DNA from 2 places in the Candidatus Aquiluna sp. UB-MaderosW2red genome. Region 2 is predicted to be linked to the other one. Evidence: predicted binding sites of a transcription regulator. Region 2 holds the regulator's gene; the other holds the start of a gene.
What was found. The regulator HrcA, encoded in region 2, represses chaperone genes, less so after heat shock. The targets are predictions, from matches to a motif close to TTNGCACTCGNNNNNNNCGAGTGCNAA.
Positions count from the first base shown of each region.

Region 1: a site for HrcA is predicted at 2,540-2,566, ahead of groES (co-chaperone GroES). Genes of this name have one in related genera too.

Region 1 covers NZ_LT627734.1:553,063-563,947, forward strand. The annotation lists gene tsaD (tRNA (adenosine(37)-N6)-threonylcarbamoyltransferase complex transferase subunit TsaD) at 1-806, shown strand, start outside; gene BLP47_RS02895 (DUF4190 domain-containing protein) at 893-1,294, shown strand; gene BLP47_RS02900 (class I SAM-dependent methyltransferase) at 1,291-2,469, opposite strand; gene groES (co-chaperone GroES) at 2,596-2,892, shown strand; gene rarD (EamA family transporter RarD) at 2,969-3,877, shown strand; gene BLP47_RS02915 (ABC transporter substrate-binding protein) at 4,136-5,461, shown strand; gene BLP47_RS08445 (hypothetical protein) at 5,529-5,684, opposite strand; gene BLP47_RS02920 (ABC transporter ATP-binding protein) at 5,674-6,393, opposite strand; gene BLP47_RS02925 (ABC transporter ATP-binding protein) at 6,390-7,283, opposite strand; gene BLP47_RS02930 (branched-chain amino acid ABC transporter permease) at 7,273-8,256, opposite strand; gene BLP47_RS02935 (branched-chain amino acid ABC transporter permease) at 8,266-9,513, opposite strand; gene guaB (IMP dehydrogenase) at 9,791-10,885, shown strand, end outside.
Region 2 covers NZ_LT627734.1:1,004,776-1,015,660, reverse strand. The annotation lists gene BLP47_RS05210 (HIT domain-containing protein) at 1-163, opposite strand, end outside; gene BLP47_RS05205 (16S rRNA (uracil(1498)-N(3))-methyltransferase) at 208-909, opposite strand; gene dnaJ (molecular chaperone DnaJ) at 909-1,961, opposite strand; gene hrcA (heat-inducible transcriptional repressor HrcA) at 1,965-2,984, opposite strand; gene hemW (radical SAM family heme chaperone HemW) at 3,026-4,225, opposite strand; gene lepA (translation elongation factor 4) at 4,226-6,082, opposite strand; gene rpsT (30S ribosomal protein S20) at 6,215-6,475, shown strand; gene holA (DNA polymerase III subunit delta) at 6,539-7,498, opposite strand; gene BLP47_RS05170 (ComEC/Rec2 family competence protein) at 7,495-9,339, opposite strand; gene BLP47_RS05165 (ComEA family DNA-binding protein) at 9,336-9,905, opposite strand; gene leuS (leucine--tRNA ligase) at 9,969-10,885, opposite strand, start outside.

The DNA.
Region 1 (10,885 bases), 450 kb from region 2:
CCAATGGCCCAGGTTTGGCCGGAGCGTTAATGGTTGGCATCGGCGCAGCCAAGGGCTTAGCGATAGCGCATAATTTGCCGATCTACGCGGTAAATCACCTGGTTGGTCACGTTGGTGCGGATGTTCTGGAACGCGGCTATGTCGAGCTTCCAACAATTGCGCTTTTGGTTTCCGGGGGCCACACCTCTTTGCTTTTGGTCAGGGACCTTTTAGAAGATGTCGAGCTTTTAGGTGAAACCATCGATGACGCGGCTGGTGAGGCTTTTGACAAGGTTGCCAGGGTGTTAGGGCTGCCATATCCCGGTGGCCCCCAGATTGACAAATTGGCCCTATCGGGCGATCCCAAAGCGGTGCGCTTCCCCAGGGGTTTATCGCTTCCAAAAGACATGGAGAAAAACCGCTATAACTTTTCTTTCTCAGGTTTAAAAACTGCCGTGGCTAGGCACGTTGAGAAACTCGATGCCGCTGGCGAAGAATATTCCAAGGCCGATGTAGCAGCTAGCTTCCGCGAGGCGGTGGTGGATGTTTTACTCACCAAAGCGCTAAATGCTTGCGAGGCTTACGGGGTGAAGAGGCTGCTGCTTGGCGGTGGGGTGACGGCCAACGCTCGGCTTCGCGAGGTTGCGCTTGAGCGCTGTGATCGAGCTGGGATTGAACTTCGCATTCCGCGTTTTAGCCTTTGCACCGATAACGGCGCAATGATTGCTTCACTGGGAGCCCAGCTGGTAATGGCCGGCAAGCCACCATCGAGTCTTGGATTTGGCGCGGAGTCAACCCTCGAGGTCACCCGGGTTCAGACTAACTAGCCTCCAGGGCACTCTCAGCATTTGTGAGACTAACTCTCAATAAGAGATGATTGAGTTAGGTATTCGCCAAACATTCAGGAGGAATCATGGCAGAGAACGAAAAAGTAACCGCGGAGAAAACTACGAATTCGAAACCTAAGGCCACTCCAGCAGCCTTAGCTGAGCCCTCAAAACCGGGGTTTGATTGGACCTCACTCAACTCTTTATCGGCGGTTTCATTTGCTTCTGCGCTTAGTGGTGTCGGATCTTTGGTAGCGGTGATTACCGGCCACATTGCGCTAGCGCAGCTAAAGATCAGCGGGGAAAGTGGTCGCAAGCTTGCCCTAATAGGTGTGGTGCTGGGCTACGTGCAGTTGGTAGTAATTCTCTTATTCAGCATCTTGGCCGTGATTGCTCAGGTTGCGCTTTTCTCCCTACTCGGCTCCGAACCGGGCAGCTGGATGAATTTCGTAGATATGCGAAATGGAATGCGCTTTGATTGGGGCTAGATCGGATTAGCGATAATTGCTTTTCGGGCACCTAAAACCTTGGTCATAATCAGGGTTGCGGTGCCCGAACCCTTTAACCTGAGCTTCTTGCGAAGCTCTTCGGGTGTTATGTCGACACCCCGCTTCTTGATTTCAAGAATCCCAATCTGATTTTCGATCACATATTTATTTATGGCCTTTGGGTCTAGTGGCAATATCTCTTTGACCTGAAAACCTCTGAGCCATGGAGTTGTGAGCTTCTGATCACCGGTTAGATAGGCAATCGCTGGAGAGACCAACCCCAATGAGTATTGAGCGGCAAACTCACCGAGCAGGTGGGAGCGAATAAGCGAGTTGTCCGGTTCGTAAATAAATTCGCTCAGTTCGCGCACTGCACCCTGGATCTCACCGACTCCATCAAATACTTTTCGCTCACCATTTTTGATTAGCAAGGCTGAGCGCATGTTGCCACGAGAGAGTTTTCCGAAGTAGAGCATTAGCTCGACCAGGTCACCATTATGAGAAACCCATTGGGCTTCGCAGTGCTCAGGGATTAGCTCGTGATCTGTGGCGGGGCCGAGCTTTACGGCGGTGGGTGCGGTCTTTGCCTTTTCGAAAACCCAGTCAAGTGATGGGCTGAAATCACTTGGAGTCAAACGAATATGAGTTCTGCCTTTTCGATTAATCTCTCTTCTGGCAGGGTCGATAAAAACTCCCATATCCTGAGTGTCTTGTGATTTGGCGTCTGCTTGAATCACCTTTGCATTTGGAAAACTCGCAAGATTAAAAGTTGCCAAAGCGGCGGTTTGCTCATCTTGTTCAACTGCCAAAACAGTTATGTCTAGGGCCGCAAGGCTCATGGCATCCGCGCCAATCCCACAACCCAGGTCGGCAACCCGCTTGATGCCAGCCTGCCTAAAGCGTTCGGCGTGAAGTGCGGCTACAGGCAATCTAGTGGCCTGCTCGAGCCCGGCTTCTGAATAAAGCATGTGGTTTGCAAACTCACCGAACTTGGCCTTTGCTCGATGCCTAAGCCGAGCCTGGTTTACAACTGCGGTTACCAATACAGCCTCGTGGCCCTGGTTGCGAAGCCTAGTGATCAGCGACAGCACATCCGCCTTGGAATCCAGTGGCCCGAGTTTGTTCAATAACGCCAAGGCCTCGGGCGTTAGTAGTTCTGCAATATTTGATTCCACACCTCAAACGCTATCGGGTTTGACGGTGGCGCTCATCTTGACTGCTTGCTTCTTAGGGCCTAAAGTTGGGTTAGCACTCACGAGGTGAGACTGCTAATCAAAACTTTAGATATAGAAGAGGTTTCAGTGTCGGTTTCAATCAAGCCACTAGAAGATCGAATCGTTGTTCGCCCAGTTGAGGCTGAGCAGAAGACCGCATCTGGTCTGGTAATCCCAGACACCGCAAAAGAGAAGCCCCAAGAGGCTGAGGTAGTTGCAGTTGGCCCAGGCCGCTTCAATGAGTCTGGCGATCGCATCCCAGTTGATGTTGCAGTCGGCGACTTGGTGATCTTCTCGAAGTATGGCGGCACAGAGCTCAAGTATGACGGCCAGGAGTACCTAGTACTTTCAGCTCGCGACGTTCTTGCGATTGTGGTTCGCTAAATAAAATTCGTAATCAAAACGCCCCGGGTGACCGGGGCGTTTTGCTTTAAGTTCTAGCCCCTAAGCTTTTATGGTGATGGCGAGAAGCAAAAAAACTACCGGGTTGATTTTTGGCTTTAGTGCGTATCTAATCTGGGGCTCATTTCCTTTGATTATTGTGGCGGCAAATTTCGCCGACCCACTGGAAATTGTTACCTGGCGAGTCATCTTTGGTTTTTTATTCGCAGCCCTTTTGGTGACCATCACTCGCAAGTGGCGCGAGATTATTCTGATTATGAGATCTCCGAAAAAATTGGGCTGGATAGCTGTGGCTGCGCTATTTATATTTATTAATTGGGAGGTCTACGTAATTGCCGTCGCGACTGGCAACACTATTGAGAGCTCTCTCGGTTATTTCATAAACCCTTTGATAACGATACTTTTCGCGGTTTTACTGCTCAAAGAAAGGCTGCGAACCACCCAGTGGGCGGCACTTGGTATTGGCTTTGTAGCAGTTGTGATTCTCACGTTTGATTATGGGCGTCCGCCCTGGATCGCCTTCATTCTCGCTATTAGCTTCGCCACCTACTCACTTGCCAAAAATAAAGTCGGCGGCAAGATCGGTGCACTGCAGTCCTTCACCATCGAATCCGCAGTATTGGTGCCGGTGGCAGTGCTTCAGTTTTTGCTGGTAGCCAACACCCTTGAAATCCAAATCACCAAGGGCCCCCTTGAGGCAAGCGTTCTTATCGGATTCGGGATTCTGACTGCAATTCCCTTGATTCTGTTTGGTTCTGCAGCTTCTAGAATTCCGCTGTCGATGATTGGCTTTATTCAGTACCTCACCCCGGTGTTGCAGTTTTCGACTGCTTACTTCATTCTGGGTGAAGAGATGCCGCCGGTTCGCTGGATTGGATTTTCATTGGTCTGGCTCTCCTTGGTGGTGCTAACTTCAGACGCCTTGCTTCGCAAAAGGCCTGCGATCCCGCTTGTTCCCAACTCCTAGTGCTAAATCTGAAACATAATTGTTACGCACTCCTTATAAGCCCTTAGGGTCTTCGGAATACGTATCTACAAGCCTTAATAACTTCGGATTCCGTTGTTTGTGTGGTTTATAAGGGCTATTTCGCAGTGCGAAACTGTTTATTGGCAGAATATCGTGCGAAACAACAGTGCGGGCTGATTCAGCACTAGTTATGATTTTCTCAGATCGCGTAAATTCGTGCGCGCATCCGTTTTTCCTATTGCTATTTCAAGGAGCAAAATGACAACAAAGTTCAAGAGGTCATCCTTCACCAGAAGGGCACTGTCCGCTGCATCGATCGCAATGGTGGGCGCCGTAGTCCTAGCCGGTTGCGCCACCGCAGAACCCGAAACCACCGAGACAGCTGCTGAGGAGACTTCGGCACCTGCCACAATATCTCCAGGTGGCTGTGAGCTAGCTCCAGAGCAAGATGGCGACCTAGTATTCAAAATGGGTACCGCACTTCCATTGACCGGTAACTTGGCATTCCTAGGCCCACCGGAAGAGGCTGGAGTTGCACTAGCTGTTGACGAAGTCAACGCGGCCGGCAAGGGAATCACCATTGACATGACTCTTGGTGACTCGGGTGACACCGATAACAAGGCTTACGACACCGAGATTCCTCGCCTATTAGGCGCCGGAGTCCAGGCAATTGTTGGAGCTGCGTCTTCAGGCACTTCGCTTCAGTTCATCGACCGAGTCATTGCTGAATGTGTTATTCAGTTCTCACCGGCCAACACCTCCGCAGCATTCACCGACTACGAGGACAAGGGACTTTACTTCCGTACCGCCCCCTCAGACGTTCTTCAGGGTGAAGTTCTAGGAAACCTAATCGCAGAAGATGGTCACCAGAGGATCTCATTGATCGTTCTAAATGACTCCTATGGAACCGGACTTGCGAGCTACGTTACCACTGCTTTTGAGGCAGCTGGCGGCGAGGTAATTGCAGCCCCGACCTACAACACCGGAGACACTAACTTCACCGCTCAGATTGCTGAGGCTCTTGCTGGCGACCCAGATGCTATCGTTCTGATCACCTTCGACGAGGCAAAGACAATCGTTCCCGAGTTGGTATCGCAGTTCCCAGCGGACAAGCTCTACTTCGTGGACGGTAACCTAACCGACTACTCAGCAGACTTTGCTCCTGGCACCTTGATGGACGCAAAGGGAACCTACCCTGGTGTTAACGAATCCACAATCGGCGACTTCATCACCCTGATGGACGAGAACTGGCAGGCAGCAGGCAATGCAGCCCTAGCGCTCAATGCCTATGGTCCAGAGTCTTATGACGCTGTCATCCTTCTAGCCCTTGCAGCTCTTGAGGCCCGCAGCACCGAAGGTGCAAACGTGGCTCTCAAGCTCCAGGAGGTTTCAGGTGGCTCCGGCATGGGAACCAAGTGCACCAGCTTTGCTGAGTGTGCCGACATCATCAACGGTGGCGGTACTGCTGATTACGATGGACCATCCGGTGCCATCGAGTTCAATGATGTTGGAGACCCAACTAAGGGCAACATCTTGATCCAGCAGTTCGACGGCAACAACGTTCCAGTAACCATCCGCGGCTAGTAACTAGCCTCGAAGCAACTTAGCCCCTCAAGGATTTCCTTGAGGGGCTAAGTCTTTAAGTGGACGGCTATCTTTTTTTCTTACCCAAGATTTCTAGGCCCAATCCCACTAGAGCACCAAGGCCTATCCCAATTGCTAGGTTGCCGATTATGATCCCCACCGCAATACCAAACGTGGTGGCAAGGGCGAATCTGGTGCCAAAAGCTCTTCTTCTAGGCGCCAAGAGTACCCAGGTAGAGACCGATCACTGCAGGGTCATTCAGTAGCTCCCTACCGGTGCCTGTGACGGCGTCTTTACCTTGATCAAGCACATAAGCCCGGTCAGAAATTTGTAGGCAGCGTCTAGCGTTCTGCTCGACCATGATGCAGGTGACCCCGGCCTTATTGATATCTGAAACTCTCAAAAAAGCCTCGTCCTGACGAACTGGGCTCAGACCGGCTGAAGGTTCGTCCAAAAGCAACACTGCAGGGTTCATCATGAGCGCCCGCCCCATAGCAACCATCTGGCGCTCCCCGCCAGATAGGGAGCCAGCTCGTTGCTTCAATCGCTTGCCGAGTTCAGCAAAAATGGAGACTACGAATTCCAAGCGCTCTTTATAGTGGCTGGGATCCTGGTAGATACCCATTTGCAGGTTCTCTTCAATGCTCAGCGAGGGAAAGACGTTATTGGACTGCGGGATGAACCCGACACCTTTTGAGACCAGTTGATTCGCTTTCAGGCCAATGATGCTCTCGCCATTGAGATTGATTTCACCTTCGCGAACTTTTACGAGCCCGAAGATGGCTTTCAGAAGGGTTGATTTCCCGGCACCATTGGGACCGATGATTCCAATCAGCTCACCCTTATCAGCATAAAAGTTTGTGCCATTCAAGATGTTGACTCCGGGAAGGTATCCGGCATAAAGGTCTTTTACTTCCACAACCAGAGTCATTTTTCGTCCTCTTCAGTAATGATGTTGATTCGACCAGTCACGACACCTAGATCGGTGTCTTGGTGGGCACCGAGGTAGGCGTCAATCACGGCCTGCTCTCTCATGACGCTTTCTGGTGGCCCCTCGGCCACAACTTTGCCCTCAGCCATCACTACCACCCAGTCGGCGATGTGACGGACCATGTGCATGTCGTGCTCCACAAATAAAACGGTCATCCCCTCTTTTTTGAGGTTTAGCACGTGGTCCAATAAAGACTGGGTCAGGGCCGGGTTAACCCCGGCCATCGGCTCATCTAGCATCACTAGAACCGGGTCGGTCATTAGCGCTCTTGCCATCTCTAGCAACTTTCGCTGACCACCTGAGAGTGATGCAGCAAAGTCTTTTTCCTTGCCATCCAGCTTGAAACGCTCTAGTAACTTGCGAGCCTTCAGCTCGATTTCGGCATCTTGTTTCCGCCAGAGAGCGGGGACCAAAGAGCGCAGCAGAGATTCACCCTTTTGATTTTTGGCTCCCAGCTTCATGTTTTCCATGACGGTGAGCAGGCTTAGGGCTTTAGTGAGCTGAAAGGTTCGCACCTGTCCCATTTGAGCCACTTTAAAAGATGGGACGCCAGCCAATGATGTGCCAAGAAAGCTCCACGCCCCAGTGTCTGGTGAGTCAAACCCAGTCAATAGGTTAAACAATGTCGTTTTACCGGCGCCATTTGGACCAATTAGAGCTGTGATAACTCCGCGCGGAATTTCCAAATGGTCAACCGTTACCGCGGTGAGACCTCCGAAGCTTTTGGTGACATTATCGATCACCAATATCGGATCAACTTTGCCACAGCCTGGCTTGGCCTCTCCAATGTGCAGTCCGGTTGATTTATCCGGAGTTTCATTATTTGACAAAGGTCAGCTCCTTCTTATCGCCAAAAATACCTTGCGGTCTAAATATCACCAGCAGCATCAGGCCGATTCCTACCAGCACAAAGCGCAGGGTTGATGCCTGGGTGCCGTTCACCGGCAGAATTCCAGCGGTAGCTAGAGCGGGTAGGACGTTCGATAAGAACGCCTGCAAAACCCAGAAGAGAATAGAGCCGATTACTGGACCAAAGACCGTAGCGGCCCCTCCGAGCAAAAGGGCAGTCCAGATGAAAAAGGTGAGCGAGGTCACGTAGACCCCGGGAGATACGTTTGCAAATGCAGCGTAGACAATTCCACCTAGCCCGCCAAACACGCCACCAATAATTAGTGCCTGCATCTTATAAGCGAAGACATTTTTTCCAAGAGCCCTAATGGCGTCTTCGTCTTCACGAATACCCTTGATAACTCGGCCCCAAGGCGATCTCATGAGTGCCCAGAGCAACCAAACGCAGAGCGCCAAAATAACTAGGCCGAAGACAACCACCCAGAGAGTTTCCCTGTTATACGTCCAAGGGCCGAACCCGTAACTTCCGGGTGGGAAAGGATTCGCCTCATTGAATCCTCCAGTGTTGTTATAGCCGAATAACCCATCTGCGCTTCCAGTGACATCGGTAAATGTGGTGGTGAGAAAGAGCAATCTTGCAATCTCGGCAGCGGCAATAGTCGCAATCGCGAGGTAGTCACCGCGCAAGCGAAGGGTTGGAATTCCAAGTAAGACTGCGAAGGCTATCGAACCAACAATGCCCATAAGCATGGCCAACCACCAAGGGAAGCCGAATGTCAGCACTGCGATTGCGTAGCTGTAAGCGCCAATTGCCATGAAGCCTGCGATACCGAAGTTCAACAGTCCAGCAAATCCAAAGTGCATAGCCAACCCCAAGGCCGCAAGCGCAAACGCCAGGGTAGTGGGGGTGAGTATTGCGGCCAGCGTGTTGTTGAGAATTGATCCCCAGTCCATGATGACCGCCTAACCTATCCGTTGTTTTCGACCGAGCAAACCCTGCGGCCTGACCAGCAATATCACAATTAAAACCACGAGTGCACCGACGTATTTGAGATCGGCCGGAATGAACAAGCTCGAAGTCTCCACCAATATTCCTACTATCAGCGCACCGAGGAATGCCCCAAAGGCCGTTCCTAGCCCGCCGAGAGTTACAGCCGCAAAAATCAAAAGCAAAATCTGCGTTCCCATGTCCCACTTGATGCCCGGACGGAAGTAAGCCCAAAGCACTCCCGATAGACCTGCCATGCTGGCGGACAATATCCAAACCGTTCGAATCACTTTGTCAACATCAATACCGGAAGCGGCAGCCAAATCGGGATTGTCCGAGATTGCCCGGGTGGCCTTTCCGGTTTTGGTCTTCAGTAACCAAAGGGCAAAGGCCAGAATCACAGTGATTGATATTGCCATCGAAATCAGGTCGGTGGCACTGAGTGAAACTGAGCCGAATAGCTGAATTTTTGGTGCATCAAATCCAGGTAGCTGCTCGGTGCCTCCACCAATAAAAAATTGAATCAGGTAACGAACGGTTAGCGAGAGTCCAATCGACACAATCATCAACTGCACGATTCCGATTCCGCGTTTCCTCAAGGGTCGCCAAAGACCAGCGTCCAGTGCCCAGCCAAAGCCCGCTGACATTGCCACCGCCAGGGGAATTGCCGCCCATATGGGAATTTCAAGGATTACCCCAAACAGCAAGGCCGCGACAGCACCGAAGGTAACCATTTCACCGTGGGCAAAATTGGACAGTCCGGTGGTTCCAAAGACTAAAGAAAGACCAACCGCAGCCAAACCGAGCATCAGACCAAAGTTGATTCCGTATATCAGCCTGGCAATGAGTTGGTCAGTAAAAGAGGTCGTATTTCGCTCGCCCTCTCCGATAAAAAAGTTCATTACGGTTCTGCCACCGGCACCGATTTCAACTTCCCTAACCGGTTCGCCATCTAATACGGCGATGCCCTCAGGAAGCGTGGACTCATCCAGAGTCACTGAATAATTTGTGCGTTCTGGCACCCCAACAAACCACTGGCCATTTGCGTCAGTTTTGACGTCGGCGCTGTAGCCATCTCCAGTTACCAATAACCCAACCCCCTCTACGCCCGTGCCATCAACCTTGACGTTTCCGCTTATTCCAAAGGGTAGCTCTTCACCTACTGAGTCAGCGTGCGCCGAGCCTGAGGGTAGGCCAAGACCCAGCATTAACATCGTGAACATTACGAGACTAAATTTCATAAATCGTGACGACGTAGTTGTGTCGAGGAATTGCACTGGTCCTCCAAATCATTAGGGCAACTTTGCCCTGTGGACTCTAAAAAGAGTATTGGAAAAACTTAGCAGTGTTGCGGAAAAATAAAAATATGTCACCGAATTGAAATCTTTTCGAAACCTTTTCACCCTTCCTCGCAAAGGCCCGAAGGAGCTGACAAATCAATCTGAGCTCTAGGTAGGATTGAGTTAGCGAATTATCCCCCATCAAAAAGCGAGGCCGTCGTTGGAAAACCAAGATCCCTTCTCCCTGATAGGCCTCACTTACGACGATGTGCTCCTGTTGCCAGGGCAATCAGACGTCATCCCATCTGGGGTGAACACCACAACCCAGGTCTCTAGAAATATTTCAATCGCAGTGCCACTAATTTCCTCTGCAATGGACACTGTCACCGAGGCCAGGATGGCCATCTCTATGGCCAGGCAGGGGGGCTTGGGTATTTTGCACCGCAATCTTTCCATCGAGGATCAAGCCACTCAGGTTGACCTAGTAAAAAGAAGCGAAGCGGGAATGATCTCGCACCCGGTCACCACAACCCCCTATAAGACCATCCAAGAGGTGGATGATTTATGCGGCAAGTACCGAGTATCCGGCCTTCCAGTCATAGATGAAGATGGCCTCCTGGTAGGAATAGTGACAAATCGAGATATGCGCTTTGTGTTAGAGGTGCAGCGCACAACCACTTTGGTGAAAGACGTGATGACTCCAATGCCACTAATTGTTGGCAAGGTTGGCATTAACCCCGATGAGGCAATGGCCATGCTGGCTCAGCACCGCATCGAGAAGCTACCGCTGGTGGATAACAACGGCAAGCTCCGCGGCCTAATCACGGTAAAAGATTTTGATAAGAGCGAAAAATACCCGAACGCCTCAAAAGACGGCGCCGGAAGACTGCTAGTAGGTGCCGCAATTGGTGTCGGACCAGATGCCTGGGAGCGAGCCATGGCGCTAGTTGAAACCGGGGTGGACATGTTGGTGGTGGATACCGCCCACGGCCACAACTCTGCTGTTTTAGACATGATTAGAAGACTCAAGAACGAACACTTTGCAAAGCACGCCGACATCGTCGGCGGCAATGTTGCCACCCGTGAGGGTGCGCAGGCAATAGTGGATGCCGGAGCCGACGGCGTAAAAGTTGGAGTGGGCCCGGGTTCGATTTGCACAACCCGAGTGGTTGCTGGGGTGGGAGTGCCGCAGATCACCGCCGTTTATTTGGCATCATTGGCCGCTAAGCCTGCGGGAGTTCCAGTAATCGCCGATGGCGGCTTGCAGTATTCGGGAGATATTCCAAAGGCTTTAGTCGCAGGTGCGAATTCGGTA
Region 2 (10,885 bases):
CGTGAAGCCCTAAAAGCGTTTGGGGGTCCGAGAGTCTTGAAATATCAGAACTGTGAATCCGGGGCACCACGAGAATATGAACCATCGCAAGTGGATTGATGTCTTTGAAAGCGATCGCGAATTCGTTTTCGCCAAGTAGCTCGGTCGGCAGCTCAGAAGCCACGATTTTACAAAAAATACAGTCCAATGATTCCTCCATGTTCAATTCTAGGCCTTATCCCAATTTGCACCTAGGGCACTGATTGCGGCAATTGCGGCAGGTCCGGCACTGGAGCTCCTGAGCACTGACTGCCCCAGCCTCACTCTAATAAAACCCTTAGATTCCAAAACCGCCATTTCCGAGTCGGTGATTCCGCCTTCTGGCCCAACCGCGATCGAAATATGCTCAATCGATAAATCGAGGTCCTTAAGACCGATCTCTGCTCTTGGATCAAGCACAATTCCAAGCTGACCACAAATTAGTTGCTTGGTACTGGAGAGCGGGTTGATAACTGGCAGCCATGCTTGTTGAGATTGCTTCATAGCCTCGGTTGATATTTGCTGCCAACGCAGCTGGTTTCGCTCTAATTTCCCGTCCCACCTAATAATGCAGCGACTAGCCGACCAGGGGGTTATCTCGGTAGCACCCAGCTCGATCGCAGTTTGCATGGCAAGTTCATCGCGGTCATTTTTCGCCAGAGCCTGAATCAAATGAAAACTCAGCGGCGACCTTGAGTGCTCGCGGGCTTTAGTAACCAATAGGGAAGGTGGGGTGAGCTCCAGCACCTCACACTCAAAGCTTTCTCCCAAACCATTTGTGACAACTATCCCCTCACCCTTTTGAATCCGCAGCGCACGAAAGTGCTTTTGCTCGGAGTCGCCTATGGAAGTTGAAGTGTTGCTAAAAGCTGGGTCATAAAACCAATGCACTAGAAGCGGCCTTTGGTTCTTCTGGAACCCAGCCGCGGAACATCTTGAGAGTGCATTTCTCGTAGTTTTTTGAACAAGTCTCGTTGTTTACCATCAAGTCTGGTGGGAGTCAGTATCTTCACTTCTACCAGTAAATCCCCACGACCACGGCCGCGCAACTTCGAGGCCCCAAGATGCTTCAAAGTAATAATGTCGCCATTTTGAGCCCCCTGCCTAACCTCCAATTTGGTTGGGCCATCGAGGGTTTCAATCTCAGTTTCAAAACCCAGCGCCGCGTCGGCTACGGGAACTTCGAGCACTGCCCTGAGGTCATCGCCATCTCGACCGAAAATTGGATCCGGGGCAACCGAAACTTCAAGGTAAATGTCTCCAGCTGGACCACCTGCAAAGCCCACTTCACCTTGGCCTTGTAGGTGCAGCCGCATACCGTCAGCGACTCCGGCAGGAATCTGCAATTCGAGATCTCGCTGTGCCCGGACCCGACCTTGACCGCGGCAAGTGACACAAGGGTTCGGAATTATCTGCCCGGTTCCGCGGCAGGAACCGCAAGGTGCGGTGGTTACCATCATGCCCATAAATGACTGCACCTGGCGCTGAATCTGGCCAGAACCCCTGCAAACATCGCAAGTCTGGATGCTAGTCCCCGGTTTGCAGCAACTCCCCTTGCAGGTTGCACACAGCACCGCTGTATCAATGGTTAGCGTCTTTTCGACCCCGAATACCGCCTCCGCCAAATTCAAACCCACTCGGAGTAAGGCATCTTGTCCCCGCTGCGCCCTGGATACCGGGCCACGAGTGCCACCACCACCGAAGAAATTATCAAAAATATCCCCGAGCCCAAAACCCTGTGCACCACCATTATCAAACTGCGCGCGCTGCTTCGCGTCCGACAAAACCTCGTAAGCGAAAGTCACTAATTTGAATTTTTCTGCAGCTGCCGGCTCCGGATTCACATCTGGGTGCAATTCTCGGGCAAGTTTGCGATAAGCCTTTTTTATCTCATCGGTAGTTGCCTGACGCGTTACGCCCAAAACCTCGTAGTGATCGCTCAAGAATTACCTTTCCGTTAACTTTGTTAGATACCGAGCCACGGCCCTGACCGAAGCGATATTTGATGAATAGTCCATCCTGGTTGGGCCCAAAATGCCAAGCTTGGCGACCTCGGTGCCTCGGTTTTGGTAACCACTAGCCATCATGGCCGTGTGACTAATGCCAGCTAGCCCAATCTCAGAACCAATCTTAAGGCCCACGCCATGCTGGTCAACCTCAAGTTCATCCAGCAAGCGAAGAAGCACCACCTGCTCCTCGATTGCCTCCAGCACTGTGGAGAGCTCGCCCGAGAAATCAGCATCGCGCTTAATCAGATTCGCCGCACCCGCTACCACCACTTTTTCCTGCCGATTAGCATCTACTAATCCTTGAAGAGAACTAGTGACCTGCAAAATAAAATTCCTATCCTCAGGAGAAAATTGAGATTCTAGATCCTTGAGGACATCTGACACCTGGGTGAGTTGGGAGTTGGAAAGTAGTCCGTTTAGACGACCCCGAAGGTCTTGAATCAGACTATCTTCCGGGTCTATTTCAACTTCAAGCTGTTGTTGTTGGATTCTCCCCGAATCCGTAATCAGCATCATTAAAACTCGGGAGTTCCCAAGCGGTAAAAGTTCGATGTGCCTAATCGAGGCCTGACCTAAAGACGGGTATTGCACCATGGCTAGCGTGTTGGTTAGCTGTGCCAGGGTCCGCGCGGTTCTTTGGACTATGTCGTCCAAATCAAGCCCAGCCGCCATAAAGACTTCAATAGCGCTTCGCTCAGGGTTGGTTAGTGGTTTCACCTCACCGAGTTGGTCTACGAATAGGCGATAGCCCTTCTCGGTTGGCACCCGACCCGCCGAGGTGTGCGGAGCAATGATGAGTTCTTCGTCTTCCAATAAAGCCATGTCATTACGAATCGTTGCTGCCGAAACTCCCAGGGGGTGGCGATCCAAAAGCGCCCTAGAGCCAACCGGCTGATTTGAGGTTATAAAGTCCTGAACAATTGCCCGCAAAACTTCGAGCGATCTATCCGGAATCATTGGCACTCCCCTGACTTGAGTGCCAATTCTAGCCCGAACAGTTATTTTGTGAGGAAATCAAGCACGATTCGATCCACAAACAACCTGCCGGATTCGGTGGCGCGGATTCGGTTTCCCCTAATCAACTCGATGGCCCCAACTGCCAGCTGCTCAGCAACCAGCTGAGCCGAAACCCCGAGCTCTTTGAGCACTCTTGTCTCGACTCCAAAAATTGTCCTCAGCTCCAGCATCAAAGATTCCTCAAGCTGCTGACTGCGAGTTAATACCTCCATACCGGCGACCTGAGAATGAGTCAAAAGCGCCTTGGCATAAGCATCCGGGTGCTTTGTGTTCCAAAACCGATTGCCGGCAATGTGCGAATGAGCGCCGGGCCCATACCCCCACCAGTCCTTAGATTGCCAATAGGCAAGATTATGCAGTGAAGGCTCGCCCCAGTTTGCTACTTCATACCACTCAAGTCCGGCTTGACCGATGAGTTCCGAAGCCAGCTCAAATTTTTGAGCATTCAAATCTTCATCAACTTCTTGGTGGATGCCCTTCGCGATTTGGCGGGCAAGCTTGGTGCCGGGCTCAATAATCAGCGAATAGGCGGAAATATGCTGTGTGCCAAGCTCCAATGCTTCCTCTAGCGTGGCCCTAAAGCTCTCAAGTGATTCTCCGGGGGCCCCATAAATCAAATCTACGCTGACCTTAAAACCCATCTGCTTTGCCAGAAAGACAATCCCGGCCACCGTGCTCGGATCATGTTCACGATCCAAAACCCTTAACACCTCTGGGTCAAAGCTCTGGACCCCAAAACTCAAACGGTTGATTCCGGCTTTTTTTAACCCAACCATTAGCTCTTCCGATGCTGATTCCGGGTTTGCCTCGAGAGTCACCTCACAGTTTGGTAATAAGCCGAAGGTGCTCTCCAGCACCGAGAGTATCTCGGACACCTGATCGGCTGAAAAAAGCGAAGGCGTTCCCCCACCAAAAAAAACCGTGGTTAATTTCTTGGGCTCGAATCCCGAATCAGCAAGAACCTTTTTGCTCAGCAGAATCTCTTGGATCAGTGGTTTGTGAAACTCTTCACGCTTTGTCGAACCAAGCTCCGTGGAAATGTAGGTATTAAAGTCACAGTAACCACAACGCGCTTTGCAAAAAGGAATGTGAACATATGCGTGGAAGCTGTCCGATGGCTCACCGAGCACTAGCTTTGAGTCGGAAGGCCAGGGCATACCGAGCGGCAACGGCCCAGACATCTATTTCTTCTTCTCGGCCTTTTGGCCTTCGTCGCTGGAGAGCGCCTGAATAAAAGCATCTTGTGGAACCTCTACTCGGCCAACCATTTTCATGCGCTTCTTACCCTCTTTTTGCTTTTCTAGAAGCTTGCGCTTTCTTGAAACATCGCCACCGTAACATTTGGCAAGCACATCTTTTCGCATTGCCCTAACCGATTCGCGGGCAATAATTCTCGAGCCCACCGCCGCCTGAATTGGCACCTCAAATTGTTGTCTTGGAATTAGCTCTCTGAGTTTTCCGACGATCTTGGTGCCGTGAGCATAAGCCTTATCCTTATGAACAATCGAGCTAAAGGCATCGACTTTTTCACCCTGCAATAAAAGATCCACTTTGACCAAATCGCCAACTGCGAAGCCATCATCCTCATAGTCAAGCGACCCATAACCCTGAGTTTTGGATTTGAGTTGATCAAAGAAATCAAAAACGATCTCCGCTAGCGGCAAGTTGTATCGAAGCTGAACTCGATCTTCGCCTAGATATATCATGTCGACCATAACACCGCGTTTTTGCTGGCAAAGTTCCATGATTGTTCCGACATAGTCCTTTGGGCTAAGAATCGTTGCTTTGACCATCGGTTCTTTTACCTCGCGAATTTTACCCTCGGGGAATTCGGATGGATTTGTCACAACAAAAGCGCTGCCATCCTCGCGAGTCACGTGATAGACCACCGAGGGTGCGGTTGCTATCAGTGACAAATTGAATTCACGCTCCAGGCGCTCGGTAATGATTTCGAGATGCAACAGGCCAAGGAATCCGCAACGGAATCCAAACCCGAGAGCGGCTGAAGTCTCAGGCTCATAGACCAACGAAGCGTCCGAAAGCCTCAGCTTATCTAGGGCATCTCTTAGGTTCGGGTAGTCACTGCCGTCGATTGGGTAAAGCCCCGAATAAACCATTGGTTTAGGCTCCGCGTAACCCTTTAGGGCGTTTACCGCGGGCTTCAGCTTCGTTGTAACAGTGTCGCCGACTTTGGATTGGCGAACATCTTTCACCCCGGTGATGAGATAACCAACTTCACCCACCGACAGACCTTTTGAGATAACCGGCTCGGGGCTAATGACGCCAATCTCCAAGAGTTCGTGAACGGCCTTTGTGGACATCATCTGAATCTGCTCCCGCGGGTGGAGTCGGCCATCAATCATCCGGATATAAGTAACCACACCACGGTAGCTGTCATAAACCGAGTCAAAGATCATTGCCCTTGCCGGCGCATCGGGATCTCCCACTGGGGCCGGAACTTTTTGAATAATGCGATCCAGCAACTCGGCTACGCCCTCACCAGTTTTGCCAGAAACCCTGAGGCAATCGGCCGGGTCTCCTCCGATCAAATTTGCTAACTCTTCGGCGTATTTTTCGGGCTGTGCTGCTGGTAAATCAATTTTATTAAGAACAGGAATGATCTCCATGTCATTTTCCATAGCAAGATAAAGGTTCGCGAGCGTCTGAGCCTCAATGCCCTGAGCCGCATCTACCAAAAGCACGGCCCCCTCGCAGGCTGCTAAAGATCTAGACACCTCGTAGGTAAAGTCGACGTGTCCAGGGGTGTCAATCATGTTCATGGCGTATGTAACAGTCTCAAACTCCCAGGGCAGCCTGACAGCCTGCGACTTTATGGTGATGCCGCGTTCACGTTCGATGTCCATGCGGTCTAAGTACTGGGCTCGCATCTGTCGATCATTGACGATTCCGGTGAGCTGCAGCATCCGATCTGCCAGGGTTGACTTGCCGTGATCGATGTGAGCAATAATGCAGAAATTTCTGATTAGCTCCGGGCTGGTCTCCGAAGGGACCAGTGCTTTCAGCGCGCGTGGAGACAATAGGACCTCTGTAATTGATTTGGACTTCTTTATTCTCTCACGGTGCTTGCTCCTCCCGCTCGAAACTGCTAGAGTTTGGCTTTGTTATAGGGGTAATTAGCCCTGAAAATTTTTCGCCAAAGAAAGTGAACCATGGCAAACATCAAGTCCAACATCAAGCGCATCGGAACTAACCTAAAAGCCGAGGAGCGCAACAAAGCAGTTCGTTCCGAAGTGAAAACTGCAATCCGCGCCACCAAAGAAGCTACCGCTTCTGGAGACGCCGTAGCAGCGAAGGCGGCGCTTGCTTTAGCAAGCCGGAAGATTGACAAGGCAGTTGCCAAGGGGATTATCCACAAAAACCAGGCTGCTAACCGTAAGAGTGCTATCGCGAAAAAAGCAGCTGCTCTCTAAGAAAGTTCAAAAAAATCCGGGCTTCGGCCCGGTTTTTTTATGCCGAAAACTTTGACTCTAAACTCAGACTCTTCTTGCCATCGCCAATAAAAGCTTCTCTATCGAGTACTCGGGGTCTCTGGCTGCGCCCTTGACGTCGGCATCAGTCTGGGCAACCAATAAAACCAAATCAATAAGTTCCGGCTCTCGGAAGCTTGAAAGCTCGCGACGAGCCTTATCGAGTTGCCATGGCTGCATGCCAAGAGCTGCTGGAGACGCGTTTCGATCATTGAAGAGTCTCGCTAGCTGCCTTATGCGCATTGCAAGAGCGGCGGTCAAGGCTACAGAATCGATGCCAGTGGCAGAGCCGTGGCGAAAAAGTCGAATTGCCTCCGCCGCGTTTCCGGCAAGAGCCGCGTCTGCGATCTTGAACGCGTTGGTCTCTAGACGTCCCTCAAAAGTGTTTTCCACATCTAATACCGTTATAACTGGCTTACCCATAAAGGCGAGCTGATTGCAAGCCGCACCGAGTTCGCCAAGATCTGATGCGAATGCCCCCAGCAAAGCCTTGACTGCGGCGGGCTCGATTTTTACCCCCGAGCCTGCAAACTCTCCAAGCACAAATTCTTGACGCTCAGCATCCCTTTTGATTTCATCGCAGGCCACAACCAAGCAGCTTTTGGCTAAAGCGGTTTTTATCTTCCCGTTATGGCCGATTGCGTTCGGTAGTCTAACGACAACATAGCAATCCTGAATTGGCTCTTTCACAACGGCCTCAAGTTCCGCAAGCAACCCGTCCGCTGCCCCGTGAATCAGGACAAGTCTTGGCTCGGCAAATAGCGAAGGGGCTGCAATTGTAAAAAGAAGTCCGGGAGAATATTCACCCTCCTGTATTTCTGCAACCTCGAGGTTTGGGTATTCAGCTAAGAGTTGCTGCTTGATACTGCGCTGCGCCCTCGAAGCTAAATATGACTCAGTGCCGGTGATAAGAGTAAGTGGTGCAGGTTTCACCTGATTCCAGTAAACGGTTTTCGCAACAATCACGTCGTGAGTTTACCGCTTTGGTGATAACTGAGTTCTGAGTCTTGATTACGAAGTGCAATTGAACCTTGCTTGTCAGTTCGGAGTATCAGAGCCCCAATTGAGCTTGCTATTCGCAATGCGCGATCGGTTGGATGGCCATAATCATTTTTACCAACCGAATACAACATGACTTCGGGCTCTAAAAATTCATAGAGCTCACGAGACTGATCTGAGGAACCGTGGTGAGCAACCTTCACGATAAGCGACTGGTCTCTAAGAAGCGCCAACTCGCCAGCCATTTGCCTCATAAGTCTTGACTGACCCGCCTCCCCCAAGTCCCCCAGGGCTAAAACACCCAGAGTCTCGGATCTAAAACTGATCACCACGGAAGCATCATTGCTGTCCGAGGCCTCTGATGCATCAAAAGACGGGGCCAAAATAGTGAAGTTAAAATCACCGAGCACTCCCGTAAGGCCACGGTGGCCAATCGAGACATTTTCGGCCGATTCCAGTACCTTAGCCACTGTTGCCACCAGGGGTCTATCGTCTCTAAAGCCAGACAGTAGCGCCTGACCGATTTGAATTCCACGGAGTCCCGTGATCCCGGCCACGTGGTCCGCGTCATAGTGAGTCAGCACCAGCAAATCAATCCGAGTGACTCTCTGAGTATTTAGACATTTGGCAATCAAACTCGGATCCTTTCCGACGTCAATTAGAGCAACTGCGCCTTTTGACTTAATTAGCAGCGCGTCACCCTGACCCACATCACACTGCAGAACACTCCAATTTCCAGCGAAGGTATTGGCCCTGGCAAGATCGGTTAGCGACCACCCGGCGCTAACCGCCAAAACTACGCTCAGCAACGAACCGAAGAGCTTCCTAGAATCCGACCGAGTAATGACAAGGCCGGTGAGCAAAGCGATAAGAGTCAATAGCACGACCGCAATGGGACCAGAGACAAAGTGCATCCGCGCCAAAGGAAAACCCGAAACGGTATCCGCCACCAAAGTAATCCACCAGGTGCCGATGGACGCCAAAAGAGAAAGCCCCCAGGTAAGAGGCGGGAATGACATCGCAGAGACCACCGCAATGATGCCCAAAATAGTGACCGGCGCAACTACCGGTTCGACTAAAAGATTTGCCAAAACCGAGTAAATAGGAATGGACGGCTGCAACATGATCAGAATCGGCATCGTGAAAAGCTGTGCCGAAAACGAGGCCGCGATGCCCAGTGCGAGCCACTTTGGAACATGTTTCGAAAGATACTTATAGATGGGAACCGCCAACCAGACCAGACCCGCGGTCGCTAAAGCAGACAGACCAAACCCGTAGTCCACCGCCAAGCCGGGATCTATGGTCAACAAAAAGATAATCGCCCAGGAGAGCGAAACCATTGGGTTCGTGCCTCTCCCAATCCAAATTCCAGTCATGACAAACATTGCCATCGTCGCCGCCCGCAGCACACTGGACTCTGGGCCCACAATCAATACATAGCCAACCATGGCCGCAATAGCGATCAGAAACCTCAGGTTGCGCCTGACCCCGAAAAGCCCAGCCAATAAAAAGACTGCCCCCATAACTATCGCTAAATTCGCCCCCGAAACAGCAACCAGGTGAGTCAGCGAAAGCGTCTTCATTTGCTGAGTCATTTCATCCGAAAGCAGGTCACGCTCGCCGATTGCTAATCCTGCAACCAGGGCCTTGGAGTCTGGTGTGACCCCTTGGGAAAAATTCAAAAACGCGGCTCGAAGGCTTTCAACAATTTGAATATCGGGATAACTTTCCTTGATCATTGAGCGCTCACCGGGTGGTGCAAAGGCCCACAACCCAAGCCATAAAGCTGCAGCAAAAGCAATAATCACAACGTGAGCTTCTCGCTTATTGCCGCAAAAACCTTGGAACCAATTCCACTCACCTCTCGCAGTTGTGAGACTTCGGAGAACGACCCGATTTCATCTCGATAGGCAATGATTCGACCAGCAAGTGCGGGACCGACTCCCGGCAGTTCCTCGAGCTGCAACTGAGACGCGGTGTTTAATGAAATAAAGCCACCTTCTCCGGGTGCAGCGCTCAACTGTGATTGGGAGAGCACAACAACTTGCTCCCCATCCGAAAGCATTCTTGCCAGATTGACACTCGATGCGACCGCGTCTGCACTAAAGCCACCGGCAAGCTCAATCGCCTCTTCCACTCTGGCACCAAATTTAAGTTCGTACAGCCCGGGTTTGGCAACCTCGCCAACAACGTGAATAAAAAGCGAGCCGCTCGAAATCTCCAGGGCATCCGGTGCCAACACGCTCGCAGAATCTTGCATTTGACCTTGCGAAAAAAAGAACCCGGCCACTAAGCCGATTGCTACGGTGGCAGCGATGAACTTTTTACGTGATAGTTGCGACAGAGCTTGAAACCACTGAATAATCTGAGCCATGGCACAAGTTGACTAAATACAAAGTCTTGGAAATGCCCAAAAACTGGATTGGTTGAAAACTAACTATTTGGTGGCGATGTTGACAAGTTTCGGAGCTCGAATAATGACATTCGCAAGCTCCCTATCCCCAATAGCTCGCCGCACTAGTTCAGAACTCATTGCAAGATCCTTGAGCTCGGTTTCGGTGATGTTTACCGAGACCTCGAACTTATCTCGCAACTTGCCATCTACCTGGGCTATGGCCGTGATGGTTTCTTGCACCAATAAAGACTCATCTGCCGTCTTGAACTCGGCAAGGGCCACTTGGCTGTGACCCAGAATCGCCCACATATCCTCAGCCGCGTAGGGAGCAAAAAGGCTCAATGCCTTAGCGAGCTCCTCGGCACCTTCGCGAACCGCAGGGTCGCTAGGCCCAACACCCGAGTCGATAGCCTTGCGAAGAGCATTGGTCAATTCCATGGCTCTTGCGACACCTACATTGAACTTGAAGCCCTCAATGGCCTCGCCAAAACCAACCAGGAAGCTGTGGGTTACCCTTCGCAACTCCGCGTCTCCAGTGGATGCTTCGACCCCCACTTCAGAGCTAACATCCTTGGCGATTCGCCAAGCCCTGGCCAGGAACTTAGAGGAGGCCGCTGGGGAAACATCTGCCCAGTCGATATCATCTTCCGGCGGGCCCGCGAAGGCCATGGTCAATCGAACGGCGTCCACGCCGTGAATGTCCAACTGCTCGCTCAAGCGAACTATGTTGCCGCGGCTTTTTGACATTGCCGAACCGTTCATTAAGACCATGCCCTGATTCAAAAGCTTGGTAAATGGCTCGTCAAACTCAATTAGCCCCATGTCCTTCAAAACCTTTGTGAAGAATCTTGAATAAAGCAGGTGCAAGATGGCGTGAGTCACACCACCGACATATTGATCAACTGGCGCCCACTTTTTTGCCTCTTCAGAACTGAAGGCTTCGGTCGTGCTCTTCGGAT